Tunicatimonas pelagia: one gene and its partner. Each later gene encodes a partner of the first gene's protein in a complex. Links are inferred from orthologs where the notes say so. Each region holds a gene or a part of one and is shown in the gene's direction. Other genes may lie near its edges. The genes, in order: uvrB and P0M28_RS09350.

Region 1 (9,869 bases):
AATGGTGGAGGAGGTATGCCAATAGCGGCTGATGGACAAACCTATTTGCGTAACAGATTTATCAATCTATTTCCTAAAATTGGCTACCGATGGGCCGTTGCACAAACGTCAATTGACCTTTCGGTAGGAATGGATATTGGTTACTGCCTTAGTGCTCAAGAAAAAGGAAACGCTGAAGCAGGCACTCAAGATTACACCACTGAAAGAGACCGAAAGACGATTGATACTGATATCAGACCAAGAATTCAGGCAAATGTAAGTAAAGGTAAATACGGTGGATACGTTGGTTATTCCCGAGGAATTAAAAACTATAAATCAGGCTTCATTGGGGGAACGAATGAAGCTTACAGCAGACTAATACGGTTCGGACTAACCTATCGGGTGAACTAACTATAGCATTCTGAATCAAGGTAAAACAGGTGAAGAGTAGAAAAACTTCTTCCAAAACTTACTATTACTGTGGGTGATATTGAACATCTTTACGGACTAATTGGCTACCCGCTAAGTCACTCCTTCTCAAAGCAGTATTTTACTGAAAAGTTTCAGCAAGAAGGTATTACCGACTCAGCCTACGAGCTGTTTGAGATAAAAACGATTGATGAGCTGCCCAACAAGGTATTAGAACAGCCCAATTTACGGGGTTTGAATGTTACTATTCCCTACAAGCAGCAGGTGATGAAGTACGTAGACGAACTTGATCCGGTAGCCGAACGCATCGGAGCGGTGAATACAGTCCGGGTTAAAAAAACCAGAAAAGTAGGCTTTAATTCAGATTATTACGGCTTCCGAGATTCGTTGCTGCCGTGGCTGGGTGAAACTGCGGTAGATCAGGCATTGGTACTAGGTACGGGAGGGGCTTCTAAAGCAGTTGTCTGTGTACTACAAGATTTGGGTGTTGGCTATACCTATGTCTCTCGTCAGACCAGCGAAACAGCTATTTCTTACGCTGACCTCAAACAAAAAAATTTAGGCGGTTACCCTCTCATTATCAATACTACTCCGCTCGGTATGAGTCCGCAAACCGAGACTCATCCTGATCTCAACTACCAGCAAATAACCTCAAAACATTTTTGCTACGATTTGGTGTACAATCCCGCAGAAACTGCCTTCATGAAATTAGCCCAAGCACGAGGCGCAAAAACGAAGAATGGCCTAGAAATGCTTCATCTACAAGCCGAAAAAAGCTGGAAGTTCTGGAACAATATTGATGATTAATGATAAATAAAGTGCTCCTTCATTGCTCATCACTCATTGTTCATTAATCATTATTTTAGTTTCTCAATTTCCTCAGTGGAAAGCCCGGTCATATCCGAGATCACTTCTGTAGAATAACCTTTTGCTAAACCTCGCTTAGCCACTTCTATTCTTTCTTCTTCTTTTCCTTCTTCTTTCCCCTCCTGGTGTGAGGTATCTACTACGTTTTTGATGTCGCGGTAGTACTTTACACTTTCTTCGTAAGAAGCACGTTCCTGTTTATTAAATTTCGCTATCTCGGCTGCCTTGAAAAGTTTCTGAAACACTCGCTCCTGTAACGCTTTGGGCCGATCTTGCAACTGCGAAAGATAGCGTAGCACATAGAGCCATTTTTCAAACTGAGATTCTAACTGCTCTTCCGTTTTCTTAAACTTGGGAAGCTCAATGTAAATGTAAGTCAACTTTTCGTAGAAGGTACGGCAGTCCTGGTCTTTCAGTTTGATGGTGTGCAATATTGTTTCTTCATTTTGATGATCGTCAAACACGAAATCAAGAATGCCTACCGTATAAACTGCTGTCAACCGAAAACTCCAATCGCCTTGTTTGGCTTGTTCCTGAATAGGAAATGTAGAGTAATAGACCGTTCTATCCTTGAAGTAATTCTGTTTTGCTTTTTGTACTTCCACTATAAATTTATCTCCATTTTCCCCCTCGCAGTATATATCAAAGATTGCTTTCCGGTCTATCAGACCAACACCTAAATGTTCGTTCTTAGCGTAATTTAGCTTTTGAATGCGATGGTGAGGCGGTAGTAGCTGATTCAAAAAATCAGTCAGTAAATCCTTATTAGGTTCTGTTCCAAACAGCTTTTTAAAACCATAGTCGGTTAGCGGATTGATGTAGCGTTCCATACCGTAAATTTAGCTATTTTAGAGTAATGATTAATGAATAATGAGTGATGAATAATGACCAATTGGGATGGACTGTAAAAGTTGAGCAGCTGAATGCTATGATTATTGCTGGCGATACACTCCGAGCAATACAGCAGTTTTATGGAAACGATGTAATTGTCCAGGAAAATGAAGAATCACCGCGAGTAGGTAAAAAAATCTGTCTGGAAAACGAGAAGCTAAACCTGTCTAGAGTTGCTCATGTACAAAGCAAGCTGATCAATCAGGCAATTGATACTCGGAAAAACGTAGTGTTTAGCGAGTGGAAAATCCTTTTTACGAACCTTCAAGGCATAACATCGCAACTCACCGAAGTTTCGGTACAGCAGTGGCGCGACGGATTGATTATCCACGAAAAATTCTACTATCAAAAGTCTCAACCTATTGACTAACCTTCACCACCATTCATTAATCATTATTCATTCAACATCAGCCAAACTAACCCTTCCTGATTGTTGTTCTTTGTACACTGCTAATTGTACATTGCACACTGCACACTGCACACTGCACATTGTTAATTGAAATATGGATTTCATCCTCACTTCTGACTATCAACCTACTGGCGACCAGCCCGAAGCTATTAACCAACTGGTACGAGGCACAGAAACCGGAGAACGAGCGCAAACCCTACTGGGAGTAACCGGGTCGGGCAAAACGTTTACGGTTGCTAACGTAGTAGCCGAACTGAATCGGCCTACCCTCGTTATTAGCCACAACAAAACCTTGGCAGCTCAGCTCTACGGGGAGTTCAAGCAGTTTTTTCCGCAGAATGCCGTAGAGTACTTTATCTCTTACTACGATTACTACCAACCCGAGGCGTACATTCCTACCAACAATACCTACATTGAAAAGGACTTACAAATTAATGATGAGATTGAAAAGCTTCGGCTAAGTGCTACTTCGGCTTTGCTCTCTGGTCGGCGCGATGTACTGATTGTGGCTTCGGTTTCCTGCATCTACGGGTTAGGGAACCCTGATGAGTTTGGCAAAAACGTAGTTAAGCTTCAGGAGGGAGATGTGCTTTCCCGCCAAAAGTTGCTCTATTCGCTGGTCGATATTTTGTACAGCCGCACCGAAGGGGAATTCCGACGGGGCAACTTCCGGGTGAAGGGCGATACGGTAGATATTTTTATTGCCTACGCCGACTTTGCCTATCGTATCTACTTCTGGGGCGATGAAATTGAAGCCATCCACCGGATTGATCCGCACACGGGTAAGAAGCAAGCCGAAGAGCGACTAGTCACTATTTATCCGGCCAACTTATTTGTTACGGGTAAAGATACCCAGCAGGTAGCCATTCACGAAATACAAGACGATCTGGTAGCTCAAATTGGTAGCTTTGAAAAAGAACAGCGATACCTGGAAGCCAAGCGCATTCAAGAACGTACCGAATTCGATCTGGAAATGATTCGGGAGCTGGGCTACTGCTCCGGTATTGAGAACTACTCCCGCTACTTTGATCGTCGCGAACCTGGGCAACGTCCGTTCTGCTTGCTCGATTATTTTCCGGAAGATTACTTAATGGTTATTGACGAGAGCCACGTAACCGTACCTCAAGTGCGAGCCATGTGGGGGGGCGACCGTTCCCGTAAAGTGAACTTAGTGGATTATGGCTTCCGCCTACCATCGGCCCTGGATAATCGCCCACTTACGTTCAATGAATTTGAGATGATGATTAACCAAATTGTTTACGTGAGTGCTACCCCCGGCGACTACGAATTGCGCGAATCCGACGGAGTGGTGGTAGAACAGGTGATTCGCCCGACGGGCTTGCTTGACCCGGTGATTGAAGTTCGCCCGAGTGTCAATCAGATTGACGATTTGCTGGGTGAAATTGATGATCGGGTGAAGAAAAGCGAGCGGGTGCTAATCACTACGCTTACAAAGCGAATGGCAGAAGAAATGCAGAAGTTCTTGGAGCGAGCCGGCGTACAAAGTCAATACATTCACTCAGATATAAAACCGCTGGATCGGGTAGAAATTCTACGAGGCTTACGGTTGGGCGAATTCGATGTGCTAGTGGGAGTCAATCTGCTACGGGAAGGGCTGGATTTACCGGAAGTATCGCTGGTGGCTATTCTGGATGCTGATAAAGAAGGGTTTCTACGGAACGAACGTTCGCTGGTACAGACTATTGGACGAGCGGCTCGGAATGAGAATGGCATGTGCATTATGTACGCCGATAAAATCACTAGCTCGATGCAGGTAGCGATTGACGAAACCAACCGTCGCCGTAATAAGCAGATGGAGTATAACAAAAAGCACGGTATCACCCCGAAAACCGTACTCAAATCGAAGGAAGCCATTATGGGTCAGACCAAGGTAGCCGACTCCCGAAAAGCCCCCGCCAAGGCTTACGCGGGTCCCGACCAAACGAGTATTGCCGCTGATCCGGTAGTTGCCTACATGAGTAAACCTGACTTAGAGAAGCTAATGAATCAAACCAAGAAAAGTATGGAAAAGGCGGCTAAAGAACTCAATTTTATGGAGGCCGCCCGCCTACGCGACGAGTTGAATGACCTGAAGAAATTATACGAAAATCAGGAATAATGCCTAATTTTAGCTTTTGCTAAATCTATCATCCTGACTATCGTATGAAGCACCTTTTTTACCTAACCTTTTTCCTATTTCTTTTTTATAGCTCAACGTCTCAAGCTCAGTTTCTATTCAATTTTGGCATTGATGCCTACAAAACGGATAATCGTGACCCGTTTGAATTTGTTGACAAGGCTCAGTTTAGTGTAGAAGCCAATTATTTCTTGATTCGGCAGTTGGCGCTCACGGCAGGAGTAGAATATTGGACAGCCCCGAACAGACTAAGCTTTATTCCCGGCATGCGACTATACCCGATTGATCCGATATTTCTGCGCTTGCGTCCGCTAATTAGTGATGAAGTAGATTACGCGGCTGGATTGGGCTACGGACGAGCCATCAATAATAACTGGCGCATTGAAGTAATTGGCGACTATTATTTTGAACGAGGCAACGCTGCTCTGCGGGTCGGAGTAGGCTATCGGCTATAAAAAAAACCGCACCTTCAGAAGAAGGTGCGGCTGTAGAGACAAGGTGATATTTTGCTACTTTTTTAGACTGATAGTGCTTTCAACAGTCACTTCCGTTGCTCCCGGAATACTAACATCACCGCTTTCCATTTTTTCTGAGATGTACCACACAGCACTTTCGCTATTCAATGATCGAATTTGATACTGCTTATCTTCATTATCCTGACTGGTTAAAACCAGTGTCTTACCACCTTCTAATTTCCAAGTACCACTTTCATTAGTAGTCAGAAAGCCAAGCTCAGCACCTTCCTGCTCGTAAGTTTTATCATTGTTTAGCTGAATAGTAGTTCCTTCGGGTATACTAAGTATTGCTCCAAATAGAGCCATTTGTTCTGCTGGCAAATCCATACCAGGAATATTAATCTCAGTAGAACTCACTGTCCACTCACCCATCAGATCAGCCTCAGCAAAAATTGCTTCTTCGTCATCGTTACCGCAAGAAAATAGGGTAATAGCTAAGCACAGTGTCAGTGCTGACGAAAATAGTTTTTGTAAATTTTTCACGTCAATAAAATTTTAGACTTGTTAATATGATTATTATTCAAATATACTTTATAACTATTTTATTATTTATATCATTTTAGGTTAAATACTACATCATATTTAAAACTTTACTATTCGTCGTAGATTAAGCTATAGTCCACTTTTAATTTTTTAATCTAACATGAAGATCAATAAGCATCCGCTTTGGTGGTTTCCCTGGGGAACTGCCCTATTTTTTATATTATCCGGACAGTATTTCGCTTATAGTCAGGGTTACGAGTTAAAGACTGCTCGGGAAACTACTTTACTCTCAGTAGGTGCTACTGGAACAGTTGTGGGTGCCATACTCCGCAATAATCGGGAGACACTCAAACTAGCGGAGGTAGAAGAACTCGATATTAACGATGTGCTAGCGTTGGACCAACTATCCGATGGTACCTACCGGGAGGGTGCTAGAATCACTAGTGATGTGTTGGTGGGAGTCTCTCTGGCAATACCGCTCACTCTGTTAGCATTCGATAACGCTCGGGCTGATGCTGGTACATTGGGAGTAATTTTATTAGAAACCCTCGCTATCAACGAAACCCTAACTGGGATTACCAAGGCTCTAGCAGCACGTCCCCGACCGTACACGTATAACAGCAACAATCCTGATGAAATACGCACAATGCGAGGGAATAATTTCTCTTATTTTTCCGGCCATACTTCCTACGCAGCGGCCATGTCATTCTTTACCGCAAAAGTGATCTCAGACTACGTAGACGATCCTGGCATTCGGGCAGTGGCTTGGACGACTGCTGCTATTCTTCCGGCTGCTACAGGTTACTTTCGCTACCGAGCCGGGAAGCATTTCCCTACGGATGTTATAACGGGCTACGTAGTAGGAGCTTCCCTCGGCTATCTGATTCCTCACTTACATCAGGTAGGTCAGGATAGGGTGCAACTAAGTGCTACCGTAAGCAGTCCTCCGGTAATGCAGCCTATGATCCAGGTCACATTTGTTCTTTAAAAGTACGACTGCTTCGCCAGACAATATTCTTACCTCAGCCAGGCTAGATCAAAGGTAAAGCCAGGAAGTACAGTTTGTCCCAAAAGAACTTGGTCAAACCCAATGAACTCTTCAACCTTATTGTCATAGTACGCCCAAACCTTTTCTTCTTTGGGATAAATCAGCCATCCCATTTGGCAGCCATTATCCATCCACTCCACCATCTTTTCCTGAGAAGTTTTCAGCGTATCCGAAGGGGAAACTAACTCCACCACAAAATCAGGACATAGCGGGGGAAATTTCTCTTGTTCTTCGTAGGATAGCGCTTCCCAGCGAGACGTAGCTACCCACGCGGCATCTGGGGAGCGCATGGCTCCATTGGGAAGAAGAAAGCCCGTAGAGGAATTGAATACCTCACCAAGACCAGCTTCTTCGTTCCAGTAGTCTAATTTAGCACTTAATTTACCGTTTCTTTTCCCAGTAAGTCCTCCGGTAGGTGACATAATAATAATTTCTCCGTGCGCGTTTCGTTCAAATCGTAAGTCACGGTTCTCCTGACAGAAATCGTAGAACTCGTCGTCGGTGAACTGTAGACTCTTGGGCAGCTTGATGGCGTACTTTTCCATATACGGAAGATAAGAAATTTTGCTGATACCTGACTACTCCGAAAATTACCAGTAGGCTACTTTTTTTTACCGGTGCGCCCAATCGTATTGATCGAGGGTTTCCAGACAAACTTTCAGCAGTTGGATACAGCCATCAATGTCATCTTTATTTGCCATTTCAATCACTTGGTGTAGGTGGCGGGTAGGAATGGAAATTGCCCCGGCAATGGAACCTTGCTTACCCATCCGTTGCACTCCAGCGGTATCAGTACCTCCAGCAGTGAGTATTTCGGGTTGCCATTTAATATTGTTCTTCTCGGCAGTTTGCTTCATAAACTCTACCATGCGATAGTCGCAGATGGTAGAACCGTCCATTACCTTGATAGCCGCCCCTTCGCCGAGCGAGGTGATTTTCTGATGAGCTTGTGCACCCGGCAGATCAAAAGCGATGGTAACATCTAGTCCGAAGCCAAAATCAGGGTTAATAGCGTGAGCAGCTACGTTGGCACCGCGTAAACCTACTTCCTCTTGCACGGTGAATACGCCGTACACATCGTAGGGTACGTCGCCTAGTTGTCGTAATGTTTCAATCAAAATGAACACTGATACTCGGTTATCAAGCGACTTGCAATTCACACAGTCGCCCATCTCAATTAATTCCCGCTCGCGGGTAATGGGGTTGCCAACACTCACTAGTTCTTTTACTTCGTCGGCTTTCATACCCAAATCGATAAAGTAGTCGGTGGTCTTCGGGTTTTTGTTGCGTTCTTCGGGTGTCATCACGTGGATGGGTTTGCTGCCCATTACACCCACCAAGTCTTTCTTTCCGTGGACAATTACTCGCTGAGCGGTCAAAGTTTTAGGGTCAAAACCACCCAAGGTATGAAAGCGAATGAAACCATTATCATCTACGTGAGTAACCATAAAGCCAATTTCATCCATATGAGCGGCTACCATTACTTTCTTACCATCCGGATTATTTTTACTTTTCTTTATCGTAACCACGCTGCCCATATTATCCACTTCCCAATGGTCTACTAGCGGTTCTACTTCTTTAATGACTAGTTGGCGTACTCGCTCTTCAAAGCCAGGGGCACCGGCTTCTTCACAAATGTTCTTCAGTAAGTCTACGTTCATAATTGTTTTACCGTGTGATTTTAACTTGGAATCGCAATCTGCACTTATTTGATACTATTGCGAGGTCAAAATTACGTAATTTCGCCCGACAATAAAATGAGTAAGCATGAGACAACGGTTACTAAGAGAAGGTGCCAGCGAACTGAGTTACGAAATCCGGGGAATTGTACGAAAAGCCCACCAAATACGGGCGTTAGGTCATACGATTTTTTGGGAAAATATTGGCGATCCCGTGCAAAAGCACTATCAGATGCCTGACTGGATTAAAGAAATTGTGGTATCGCTGGTACAGGAAAACAGCACGTTTGGCTACTGCGATTCTAAAGGAGTATTAGAAACCCGACAGTTTCTGGCTGAGCTCAACAATCAACGAAAGGGAGCGCAAATTACTGCCGAAGATGTGCTATTTTTTAATGGTTTGGGTGATGCTATTTCTAAGTTGTATCAGTATTTGGTACCTACCTCCCGAGTAATCGGACCATCCCCATCGTATTCTACGCATTCTTCGGCGGAAGCTTCTCACGCTAACCACCACCCAATTACTTACAATCTCGATCCAAATAACAATTGGTACCCCGATCTGGATGACCTGGAGCTAAAAATCAAGTACAATCCTAACATCGTTGGCATTTTACTAATCAACCCGGATAACCCTACCGGGGTGGTGTACCCGAGAGAGATTCTGGAAGAAATTGTGGAAATAGCCTGCACGTACGATCTATTTTTGGTAGCTGATGAAATCTACTTGAACATTACCTACAATGGAGCAAAGGCGCATGCTTTAGCCGAAGTAATTGGTGATGTGCCAGGCATATCCATGAAAGGTATCTCGAAGGAACTACCCTGGCCGGGTGCTCGGTGTGGGTGGATGGAATTCTATAACCGCCATCACTCCAGTGATTTTGATCAGTATTGCTCTACGTTGGAAAATGCTAAAATGATTGAGGTTTGCTCTACCAAGCTCCCTCAACTGGCGATTCCTAGAGTGATGAGCGATGCTCGCTATGCTAACTACCGTGAGGGTTTCAATACAGCGATTGGACAACGGAGCCGAATCATTAGCGAGCTACTATCAGATATTCCGACCATTACTTTTAACCCCACCTACGGTGCTTTTTATAATACCATTATCTTCCGCGACGGTGTACTAAAACCTGGTCAGCAACTCGCTATTGAAGATAGTCGGGCAAAAGATTTACTGGAAGGATGGTTAGCCCAAGAACCCGACATGGCATTGGATAAACGCTTCGTGTATTATCTGTTGGCTGCTAAAGGAGTGTGCGTAGTACCTATTTCTTCTTTCTGCTCTGACCTGCAAGGTTTCCGCGTAACACTGCTGGAAAATGACGAAGAAATCTTACGAGAAACCTTTACCCGCATCCGAGAAGCAGTAATTGAGTTTACTGTTTCTATTTAAAGTTATGTTGTCTAAGGCGACTGATAATGTGAT
Region 2 (9,839 bases), 1.3 Mb from region 1 along the record:
GGGAAAGCATGATTTGGTGAAGTATACTCACGAAAATGCGCGGGGCGAAGAAATCACGTTTGCTACGCCCGACGGGCAGCAAGGAACTGCCTATTATTTGGAAGCCAAAGAAGAATCTAATCAATATTTGTTGGTCATACATGAATGGTGGGGACTCAACAGCCACATTAAGCGAGAAGCCGACAAGCTGCATAAAGACTTAGATAACGTCCACGTGATGGCACTAGACATCTACGACGGGAAAGTGGCTACCACTCGGGAATTAGCCCAAAAATATATGCAATCGGTATCTACCGATCGAGCCAACGCAATTATTAACGGAGCGATCGGGCACGCAGGGGAAAATGCCGAAATTGCTACCATCGGTTGGTGCTTTGGCGGTGGCTGGTCGTTGCAGTCTACCATTTTAGCCAATGAGCAAGCTATTGGCTGCGTGATGTATTACGGCATGCCCGTACAGGATATGGCGCAGATTAAAGAGATTGAGACTGATGTACTTGGTATTTTTGCGGAGTACGACGGCTATATCACCCCGCAGGTAGTAGAAGAGTTTGAGCAGAAGATGAAAGAAGCCGATAAAAAGATTACCGTCCACATGTACGAGGCCGATCACGGCTTTGCCAACCCCAGTGGCTCCCGCTACGACGAAGATGCTGCTCGGGATGCGTACGATAAAACGTTAGCTTTCTTGAAGGAACGTTTGTAATTTCCTGCTAAGCCGCTTCCTGTTTTGCTTGAGCAATGCGTTCATTCAGTGCTTGAGTAGTAAGATCTATTTTCTTGTGCCGAAAAAAGTAATTCAGTGACCCTAAAAAATAGAAAGAATCACCTAAATACGGATGTTCTTCTAGTAAATGTACTTGGTGTACGCCGTTCAGCGTTTTCAATTCTACTTTTCGTACCTCGCTGAGCGGAATGATAATATCGTATTTATCTTTCACTAACAGGTGGTCATCGTTCCAAATGACATTACGGTAGCGTTTGAATCTGACAAGCGCGAGAATCAAAATAACAATAAGCGGTATCCAACCACCAATGAATGTAATCGCATCCAATAGATTTTCAGGCGGATCAGTAAGGAAAAGCCAAGTTACAGCCAATACGATCAGAGCGACTCCGGCGCAGGCAAAAATTTTAAACGTAAGTAAGTGACGGCTACTAATTCGTAGGGGAAACTGTAGTTGTTTTTTCATTAGAGAGCAAAATATGCTTCCTAACTTAGAGAAATCAGAACATTTTACAAAATCCCTTCATCAGCAAAGCTTAGATAACTCTGGTCAGTAAAAATAATGTGGTCCAGCACGGGTAAATCCAGATGCTTCCCCGCTTCCTTGAGTTTGCGGGTAAGATGAATATCCGCTTCGCTGGGTTTTAGATTACCCGACGGATGATTATGCACTAGCACAATAGAACTGGCTAGTTTCTCCAGTGCCTCTTTGAAAATCGTTTTGGGGTCGGCTACGGTACCGCTCACTCCGCCTTGACTGATGCAGTGGGTGTTAATGACCATATTGGCGCGGTTGAGCAAAATAATCCAGAATTGCTCTACGGGCTGATCGAGCAGATAAGGCTGCATAATGCGGTAGGCATCTTCCGAGCTTAGAATTTTTTCCCGCTTCACCGGTTCGCTGCCCTTACGTCTTCTTCCCAATTCCAACGCACTTACAATGCTAATGGCTTTGGCCTCACCAATACCGGGAAATTTCTTTAAATCGGCTACCGATAGTTTAGCCAGTTCGTGCAGATTGTGATTAACGCTGTGCAGAATAATTTTTGCTACGTCTACCGCACTCTTATCGCGGGTGCCCGAACCAATCAAAATGGCAATTAGCTCTGCGTCCGACAAAGCCGCTCGGCCCTTCAGCAACAGTTTTTCTCGGGGACGGTCTTCTTCGGCCCAGCTTAATATTCCTCGCTCTCGCAAATGAGTTTCTTTCATAGTGAGACGAAGAAAATAAAAAAGCCTTACGCTTGCTAAGCATAAGGCTCATCTATATGATGTATGTACTTTTTTACGATAATTGGTTTACGTACTTCGCCAAGTGCGACTTCCGATGCGCCGCTTTGTTTTTATGAATAATATTTTTCTTAGCCAACTTGTCAATCATTCCGGCTACTTCTTTGTACAGCTTTTCAGCTTCAGCCTTATCGGTTGTGTTTTCTAACCGCTTAATAAAGGTTCGAGTAGTTTTTAACTGGTAGCGGTTACGAAGCCGCCGGGTTTCGCTAGAACGAATTCGCTTAAGTGCTGACTGGTGATTTGCCATAATTATCTTAATGTATTTATCTCTGTTTGCCCTAGGAAACAGAAAAAAATTTTCTTTAGTTTAAAAGGACTGCAAATTTAGAAATATTTCTAAAAAATACCAACCCTCAGGAAATGATTGATGAATGATGACAAATGATTAATGGACATAAAGCAATCACTCATTAATCATTATCTCAGAGTAGAGTTCATATTCGTCGTATTCGTACTCTCTAATTTTCACCGAATAACCTTTCCTAATTCGGTACTTTCCGGGTTCGTAACGATAACCGTCTATTGGTAGATGAATATCAAAGTCGATAGATGAGCCTTTTTTAAAAATATAGCCTAGATCGTTAAAAAATCTATCGCCAGGGACTTTGCGCCACTCCTGGCTCTCTAGCTTCTCAATGGTGTAACGTTCACCCGTCATAATTTCTTCGTACTGATTATTGGTAATGGTTAGCATAATAGGCTGATCGAGTTCAGAGCGTTTGACAGTATCCCGATTAATTCTCATGAAAACGGTATCCTCTAAATAATTCGCTTCATCAGTCTCAGCCATTTCTTCCTTCTTAGCTCGGTTCTCCGCTGCGGTTGAATCAGCACTTGAAGAATCTCCCATTGCGTTATCTAATGGCTTTTTTTCCGCATTCTGATTACAGGAAAGCAGTAAACAGATAAATAACAAAGTCAGAAAACTCGGTTTAGTATACATTCACGACAGGTTAATATGTCTAGGGTGATAGTACAGATATTTTAGCCAATATTCTATCATTCTGGCGAATTTTCTTGTCTACTACTAACGTTCAAAATCTGCGCTTCGGTCTTCGTTTTCCGGTTTCCGGTCTCCATTTTTTATTGTACCTTGCGTAGCTAAGCCTGACCGTGTATGGATTATTTAGACAGTTTGAACGAACCGCAACGCGAGGCGGTCATTAATACCGAAGGGCCGAGCCTCATTATTGCCGGGGCCGGCTCGGGAAAGACTCGCGTACTTACTTACCGCATTGCCTATCTGATTCAAAAGAAAGGGATAGATCCGTTCAGTATTCTGTCGCTAACCTTCACTAATAAAGCGGCTAAAGAAATGCGCGACCGCATTGAGCGCGTGGTAGGCACGGAAGCCCGCAACCTCTGGATGGGCACCTTTCACTCCGTATTTGCCCGTATTTTGCGAGCCGAAGCAAGCAAGTTAGGTTACCACAGCAACTTTACGATTTACGATACCGACGACTCTAAAACCCTCATCAAAAATATTCTTAAAGAAGTAGGACTGGATGATAAGGTGTATAAACCGAACGTGGTGTTTAACCGAATTTCCAGTGCTAAGAATCGTTTAGTTTCTTGGCGGGCTTATCAGGACAATCCTTCTATTCGGGCGGAAGATGAGGCGGCGGCTAAACCCCAAATGGCGAAGCTCTACCGGCTGTACGTGGAGCGTTGCTTTAAGTCGGATGCGATGGACTTTGACGACCTGCTCTTTAATACCAACGTGCTGTTTCGCGAGCATCTGGATGTGCTAAACAAGTATCAACAGCGCTTTCGCTACGTACTAGTAGATGAGTTTCAGGATACCAACGTTTCCCAGTATTTGATTACCAAGAAGCTAGCCGCGGTTCGTCGTAATATTTCGGTGGTGGGAGATGATGCCCAGAGCATCTACGCTTTTCGAGGAGCGGATATTCAGAACATTCTCAATTTTCAGAAAGACTTTTCTGAGGCTCAAGTATTTAAGCTGGAACAAAACTACCGTTCTACCCAAAACATTATCAACGCGGCTAACTCAGTCATTGCCCGCAACAAAGCCCAGCTCAAGAAGCACATCTGGACAGCTAACGATACCGGCGACTTAGTAGAGGTGATTAAAGCTACTTCCGATCAGGAGGAAGGACGACTCGTAGCCTATTCTATTTTCGAGACAAAGAGCAATGAGAATGCCCGCTACCGCGATTTTGTGATTCTGTACCGCACCAACAGCCAGTCGCGGGCAATGGAAGAAGCCCTCCGCAAACGAAATATCAAGTATAAAGTAGTAGGCGGACTTTCGTTCTACCAGCGCAAAGAAATTAAAGACCTAATCGCCTACATGCGCTACGCCATCAACTCTAATGATGAGCAAGCCTTCCGACGCATTGTGAACCTACCCAAGCGAGGCATTGGCTCCACGTCGGTGGATAAAGTGATTGTAACGGCCTACGAAAACGGTTACAACATCTGGGATGTACTGCAACAATCGGGTGAATTTTTTCCCGGTCGGCTGGGCAACGCTTTAACCCAATTTACCGATATGGTTAAGGGCTTTCGGTTAGAAGTAGCCCGAAAAGATGCTTTCGATGCTGCTTCCCATATCGCCAAGGGTTCGGGACTGCTGCGAGAGTTGTACGAAGATAAGACGGTAGAAGGCTTAAGCCGCTACGAGAACGTACAGGAATTACTGAACGCCATTAAGGAGTTTGTGGATGACCCTGAAGTGGAAGACAAAAGTTTGAACGCCTTTCTACAGGAGGTAGCCCTACTCACGTCTTCCGATCAGGACAAAGATGATGATCCGGATAAAGTAACGCTGATGACCATCCACATGGCTAAGGGCTTAGAGTTTCCTTACGTATATGTGGTGGGGATGGAAGAAGACTTGTTTCCTTCGCAGATGATGCTGGCCAGTCGGCAGGACCTGGAAGAAGAACGGCGCCTGTTTTACGTGGCCATTACCCGATCCATGAAAAAGCTAACGCTATCCTACGCCCTCACCCGCTATCGCTTCGGTCGGTTGAAAAACTGCGAACCCAGTCGCTTTTTAGAAGAGATTGATCCGGCCTACATGATGGTAAACAAAGAGTTGGGTTCTCGCTCGCCCGTAGGGGACACCAAGCACGCCCGCGTACTGCTCAACAGCATTCAGCGCGATCGGCAAAGAACATCTACCCAACAGAAAAGTAATTACAAAGCCTCACCTGACTTTGCCCCTAGCGATACTAGTCAGCTCACATCGGGCATGAAAGTAGAGCACCCTAAGTTCGGATTTGGCCGGGTAGATAATATCGATCATCAAGGTGCCAACCGAAAGGCTAAAGTTATTTTTGATGATTTTGGCGAAAAAACATTATTACTTAGTTTTGCCAAACTGAAGATTCACGAAGAGTAGATAGGATATCATTCAGCAATTTTTACATAAAAATCCGTTTTCTTCGTTATCTTAGCAGCGCACATCTAACCGAATAACTGCTTTAGCATCGGTAATCTATTATTTATATTCAGATTTATCTTGTCATTTCTTCAAAATTGCTTGACAATCTGTACTAGTAACATTCTAAATTTTGCTACCAATTTGAGTTCGCGTAACTCATACGATTCGGAGTGCTGATACCGAAAAGCTACCTAACTTTCAACTATTCATTGTCAATTAATTCCTATGTTAGAATACAATTCCAGCCGGACCGATATTATTTTGAAAGAATACGGCCGCAACGTACAAAAACTCGCCAATTATCTATCCACCATAGAAGATGGTGAAGAGCGAACCCGCTATGCCTACACGCTGATTGAGTTAATGCGTCAGCTAAACCCTAGCGTGAAAGAAAATAATGAGACTACGCAGAAACTGTGGGATGACTTGTTCATCATGACCAACTTTACTCTAGATGTAGATGCGCCTTATCCATCGCCCGAAGTGGATATACTCACCAAAAAACCCGACCGAGTTCCCTATAGCACCGAGCCGGTTCGCTACCGCCACTACGGAAAAAACTTGGAAAAACTGGTTCAGCAGGCCGGAGAGCTAGAAGATGCCGAAGAAAAAAAAGCAGCAACTATCTACTTGGGTAAGCTGATGAAAACATTTTATGGCACCTGGAACCGGGAAAATATAGACGACGAAATTATTCTTCGCGATATGAAAAAGATGTCGAGGGGTAAGCTGAGTATTTCCGAAGAAGAAGTAAAAGAGAAAGGCCTGTTCGAGATAAACCAGCCCAAAACCCGAAATAACAATAACAACAATAATAATAAGGGCCGACGAAATAATCATCGGCGAAAACGATAGCAAATGGCATTTTTCAAAATTGAAGGCGGACACGCTCTGAAGGGCGAAATTATTCCGCAGGGGGCAAAGAATGAATCTTTGCAGATATTATGCGCGGTGCTACTCACCCCTGAGCCGGTTACCATCCACAAAGTACCCAACATCCGCGATGTTAATAAGCTGATTGAACTGCTAGGTTCAATGGGAGTAGAAGTAGAGAAGCTGGATGAGGAATCGTACCGCTTTACGGCTAAAAACGTAGATATTAACTATCTGAATACTCCCGAATATAAACAGCAAGCCGCTTCATTACGCGGCTCCATTATGGTGATGGGTCCTCTACTCGCTCGCTTTGGCGAAGCCTCGCTACCTAAACCCGGAGGTGATAAAATTGGTCGCCGTCGTTTGGATACGCACTTTTTGGGCTTCGAGAAGCTAGGAGCCAAATTCAACTACGATACCCAAGATAGTTACTACACTATTGATGCCTCGAATCTGAAAGGCACCTACATGCTGTTGGATGAGGCCAGCGTAACCGGCACGGCTAATATTGTAATGGCCGCTAGCATGGCCGAGGGCGAAACAACCATCTACAATGCTGCTTGCGAACCCTACTTGCAGCAGCTCTGCGAAATGCTAAACCGCATGGGAGCTAAGATTTCAGGCGTAGGCTCTAACTTGCTTAGAATTGAGGGCGTTTCTTCACTGAAGGGTACGGAGCATACTATGCTACCCGACATGATTGAGGTGGGAAGCTTCATTGGTTTAGCCGCCATGACTGGCTCAGACATCACCATTAAAGGAGCCGGAGTTCATCAACTGGGAGTTATTCCCGCTACCTTCCGCAAGCTGGGAATCAATTTTGATGTGAATGGCAATGATATTCACGTCTACGATAACGAGCACTACGAAATAGACACGTTCATTGATGGCTCCATCATGACTATTGCCGATGCCCCCTGGCCCGGACTGACTCCCGATTTGCTGAGTATTATTTTGGTGGTGGCTACTCAAGCTAAGGGTACGGTGCTTATTCATCAGAAGATGTTTGAGAGCCGTTTGTTTTTTGTGGATAAACTCATTGATATGGGAGCGCAGATCATTCTTTGCGACCCGCACCGCGCTACCGTTATTGGTTTAGACCGTTCCCAGTCGTTGCGGGGGTTGTCAATGACTTCGCCCGATATTCGCGCCGGAGTTTCTCTACTAATTGCTGCCCTTTCGGCCGAAGGAGAAAGCCTGATCTATAATATTGAGCAGATTGATCGGGGCTACCAAAACATTCACCAGCGGCTGCAAAACCTGGGTGCCCAGGTAGAACGCTACGATAGTGCGGTGTTCACCAAATAATCTGCTAGAGAAAGCTGCTTAGTTCAAAAGTATTTTTCTGAGCTTAGCAAATGCATCGTAAGAGAGATGTAACTGACCAGTACTTGGTGCACTAGCTCCATTTTTCTTCTCGAAAAATCCGTACTTAATCTCGTCAATTAATACCTGACCTTCATCATTTTCGTAGATCTGGCTACCACCTGAGATCACTCTTCCGTGTACTCGTTCCTGGCGGCTTAGAGCCTTTACAATTTTTTTCATGGTAGTATAATTAGAGGGCGTTTAATTATTATTAACCTCAATATTTGCTCCTACAAGGGCCAGCTTCTCGGTAATCTCTCGCGAAAACTTAGTCAGTTCTTACATCAGGGGTAAGAATGAGGTGGGGAACAAAACTGTTGAGGGCAATGCTAATTTGATGTCTAACTTATAGATAAACCGCTGAAAAGAAAAATAAATTCTTCTTTCATTCACCAGAAGTACAATTAACTATCATGGTAAATGAACTACTGCTCATCCATTAACTGAAGATCTTTTATTTCCAGTTGTAAGGTAGTTTTGCCATTGTAATGATTCTCAGTTACGGAATACGCCATTTTGAATGGCTGATTCTTCTGCACAAGATCATACAAATGGGGCATCCGGAAGCCAATGGCATTTAGCGGGGCGCAACCGTTTTGGCAAACCTCAAGCTTCAGGTGTTGCTCTCGTAATAAACGAGCTTGGTTGGCAATATGCAGATTTTCACTGACAAACACCGGACGCATATTGCCGGGGCCAAAGGGAGCCATCTGCCGAATAATATTATACAATTTGGGAGTCACCTCCGTAAGCGAAATCATCATATCTACCGGAACCTGCGGCACCCTTTGCTCTTCGGTAATGCGCTCGGCAACAGCCTGCTCAAACCGCTCCCGAAATTTTGATACATTTTCTACCTTCAACGTTAGCCCTGCTGCACTGGCATGACCACCAAACTGCTCTAGCAAATCAGCGCAGGCAGCAATTGCATCATGTACATCAAACCCTTCTACCGAACGAGCCGAGCCAGTAGCTTTTCCGTTCGATTCGGTAAGAATAATGGTAGGACGATAATGCTTCTCGATACAGCGCGAGGCCACTATGCCGACTACTCCTTTGTGCCAGTCTTGATTAAACAAGACCGTGCTCCGCGCCTCCTTCAACTGCTGGTCGGCTTTAATCATACTCAGTGCCTGATCGGTAATACTACTATCGAAGTGGCGACGTTCGGCATTCTTCTGATGCAACGCATCGGCGTACTGAAAGGCTTTTTCCTCATCTTGTTCCAACATTAGTCGCAAAGCAGCATCGGCGTGACCAATGCGTCCGGCCGCGTTGATACGCGGAGCAAAACCAAAGACAACCTTTTCAATAGTTAATGGTGGTTTTATTCCGGCTACTTGTATCAATGCTTGCCAGGCTGGGCGAGGTCGTTGGTTGATTTCCTGAATTCCGCCGTAGGCCAACAGGCGGTTCTCGCCCGTAATTGGTACAATATCCGCCCCAATGGCAATGGCTACAAAATCTAGCAAACGGTACAATGGCTCCAACGATTGTTCAGTCTGCTGGCAAAATCCTTGTAACAACTTAAAGCCTACTCCGCAGCCACACAGCTCTTTGTAAGGATACTTACACCCTGCTTGTTTAGGATTTAAAATAGCGTGGGCCGGAGGCAGCTCATTACCCGGACGGTGATGGTCGCAAACAATACAGTCAATATTCTGCTTACGGGCTTTGTTAATTAACTTAACCGCCCGAATACCACAATCAAGCGTAATAAGTAGGGCTACCTCATTCTCCACCGCTCGTTGAATACCGCGCTCCGATACGCCGTACCCTTCTTGGTAACGGTCAGGAATATAATAATCTACTTTATCGTAAATTTCGCGAAGAAAATAATATACCAATGCTACCGAACAGGTGCCATCTACATCGTAGTCGCCGTACACTAAAATCTTCTCCTCTCGGTGCATGGCCAATACTAGCCGACGTACAGCATGATCCATATCTTTCATCAGGAACGGATCGTGTAACTGGTCTAGATCCGGCCGAAAAAAGTCTTTGGCCTGGTCGTACGAACTCACTCCTCGCTGAGCCAGTAGGGTAGCTAGTGTAGCCGGCACACGAATATCAGTAGTGAGCTTCTCAATAGTCTGCTGGTCTGGTATTTCCTGCAACACCCACTTCTTTCGCATAATATTCTACTATTACTGCTTAATAAAC

Evidence for each region.
Region 2: the proteins of uvrB (region 1) and P0M28_RS09350 are in contact, whole or in part, in a crystal structure (PDB 7EGT), measured with the Thermus thermophilus proteins. The link is inferred for Tunicatimonas pelagia from one-to-one orthologs. Residues at the interface, in WP_096411307.1 of Thermus thermophilus: Glu23, Leu25, Arg26, Asp27, Gly28, Glu29, Arg30, Phe31, Arg55, Glu326, Asp327, Phe328, Glu379, Ser382, Gln383, His398, Gly400, Arg401; in WP_096412145.1 of Thermus thermophilus: His654, Arg656, Phe657, Gln666, Asp668, Glu669, Lys680, Arg681, Leu682, Ser683, Lys685, Tyr686, Ala687.

What each region holds. Positions count from the first base shown.
Region 1 is NZ_CP120683.1:950,771-960,639, forward strand. The notes cover bases 2,185-5,181. They hold uvrB (excinuclease ABC subunit UvrB), read left to right. Parts: upstream 2,185-2,669; coding sequence 2,670-4,694; downstream 4,695-5,181. Other genes in these bases: P0M28_RS03885 (hypothetical protein), read left to right, coding at 2,185-2,536; P0M28_RS03895 (hypothetical protein), read left to right, coding at 4,739-5,167. Outside these bases: P0M28_RS03870 (outer membrane beta-barrel protein), read left to right, coding at 1-390; P0M28_RS03875 (shikimate dehydrogenase family protein), read left to right, coding at 460-1,215; P0M28_RS03880 (Rpn family recombination-promoting nuclease/putative transposase), read right to left, coding at 1,266-2,105; more of P0M28_RS03885, read left to right, coding at 2,153-2,184; P0M28_RS03900 (copper resistance protein NlpE N-terminal domain-containing protein), read right to left, coding at 5,222-5,710; P0M28_RS03905 (phosphatase PAP2 family protein), read left to right, coding at 5,871-6,698; P0M28_RS03910 (Uma2 family endonuclease), read right to left, coding at 6,728-7,303; P0M28_RS03915 (M42 family metallopeptidase), read right to left, coding at 7,370-8,419; P0M28_RS03920 (pyridoxal phosphate-dependent aminotransferase), read left to right, coding at 8,526-9,836; P0M28_RS03925 (hypothetical protein), read right to left, coding at 9,829-9,869. UniProt on the Escherichia coli protein: The UvrABC repair system catalyzes the recognition and processing of DNA lesions. A damage recognition complex composed of 2 UvrA and 2 UvrB subunits scans DNA for abnormalities.
Region 2 is NZ_CP120683.1:2,225,100-2,234,938, forward strand. Bases 2,797-5,763 are described here. They hold P0M28_RS09350 (ATP-dependent helicase), read left to right. Parts: upstream 2,797-3,137; coding sequence 3,138-5,390; downstream 5,391-5,763. Other genes in these bases: P0M28_RS09345 (immunoglobulin-like domain-containing protein), read right to left, coding at 2,797-2,963; P0M28_RS09355 (DUF4290 domain-containing protein), read left to right, coding at 5,658-5,763. In the rest of the region: P0M28_RS09325 (dienelactone hydrolase family protein), read left to right, coding at 1-706; P0M28_RS09330 (hypothetical protein), read right to left, coding at 714-1,193; RadC family protein, read right to left, coding at 1,238-1,939; rpsT (30S ribosomal protein S20), read right to left, coding at 2,013-2,267; more of P0M28_RS09345, read right to left, coding at 2,424-2,796; more of P0M28_RS09355, read left to right, coding at 5,764-6,287; murA (UDP-N-acetylglucosamine 1-carboxyvinyltransferase), read left to right, coding at 6,291-7,616; P0M28_RS09365 (hypothetical protein), read right to left, coding at 7,635-7,856; single-stranded-DNA-specific exonuclease RecJ, read right to left, coding at 8,102-9,811; P0M28_RS09375 (hypothetical protein), read right to left, coding at 9,824-9,839. UniProt on the Escherichia coli protein: A helicase with DNA-dependent ATPase activity. Unwinds DNA duplexes with 3'-5' polarity. Translocates on single-stranded DNA with 3'-5' polarity. Initiates unwinding more efficiently from a nicked substrate than double-stranded DNA.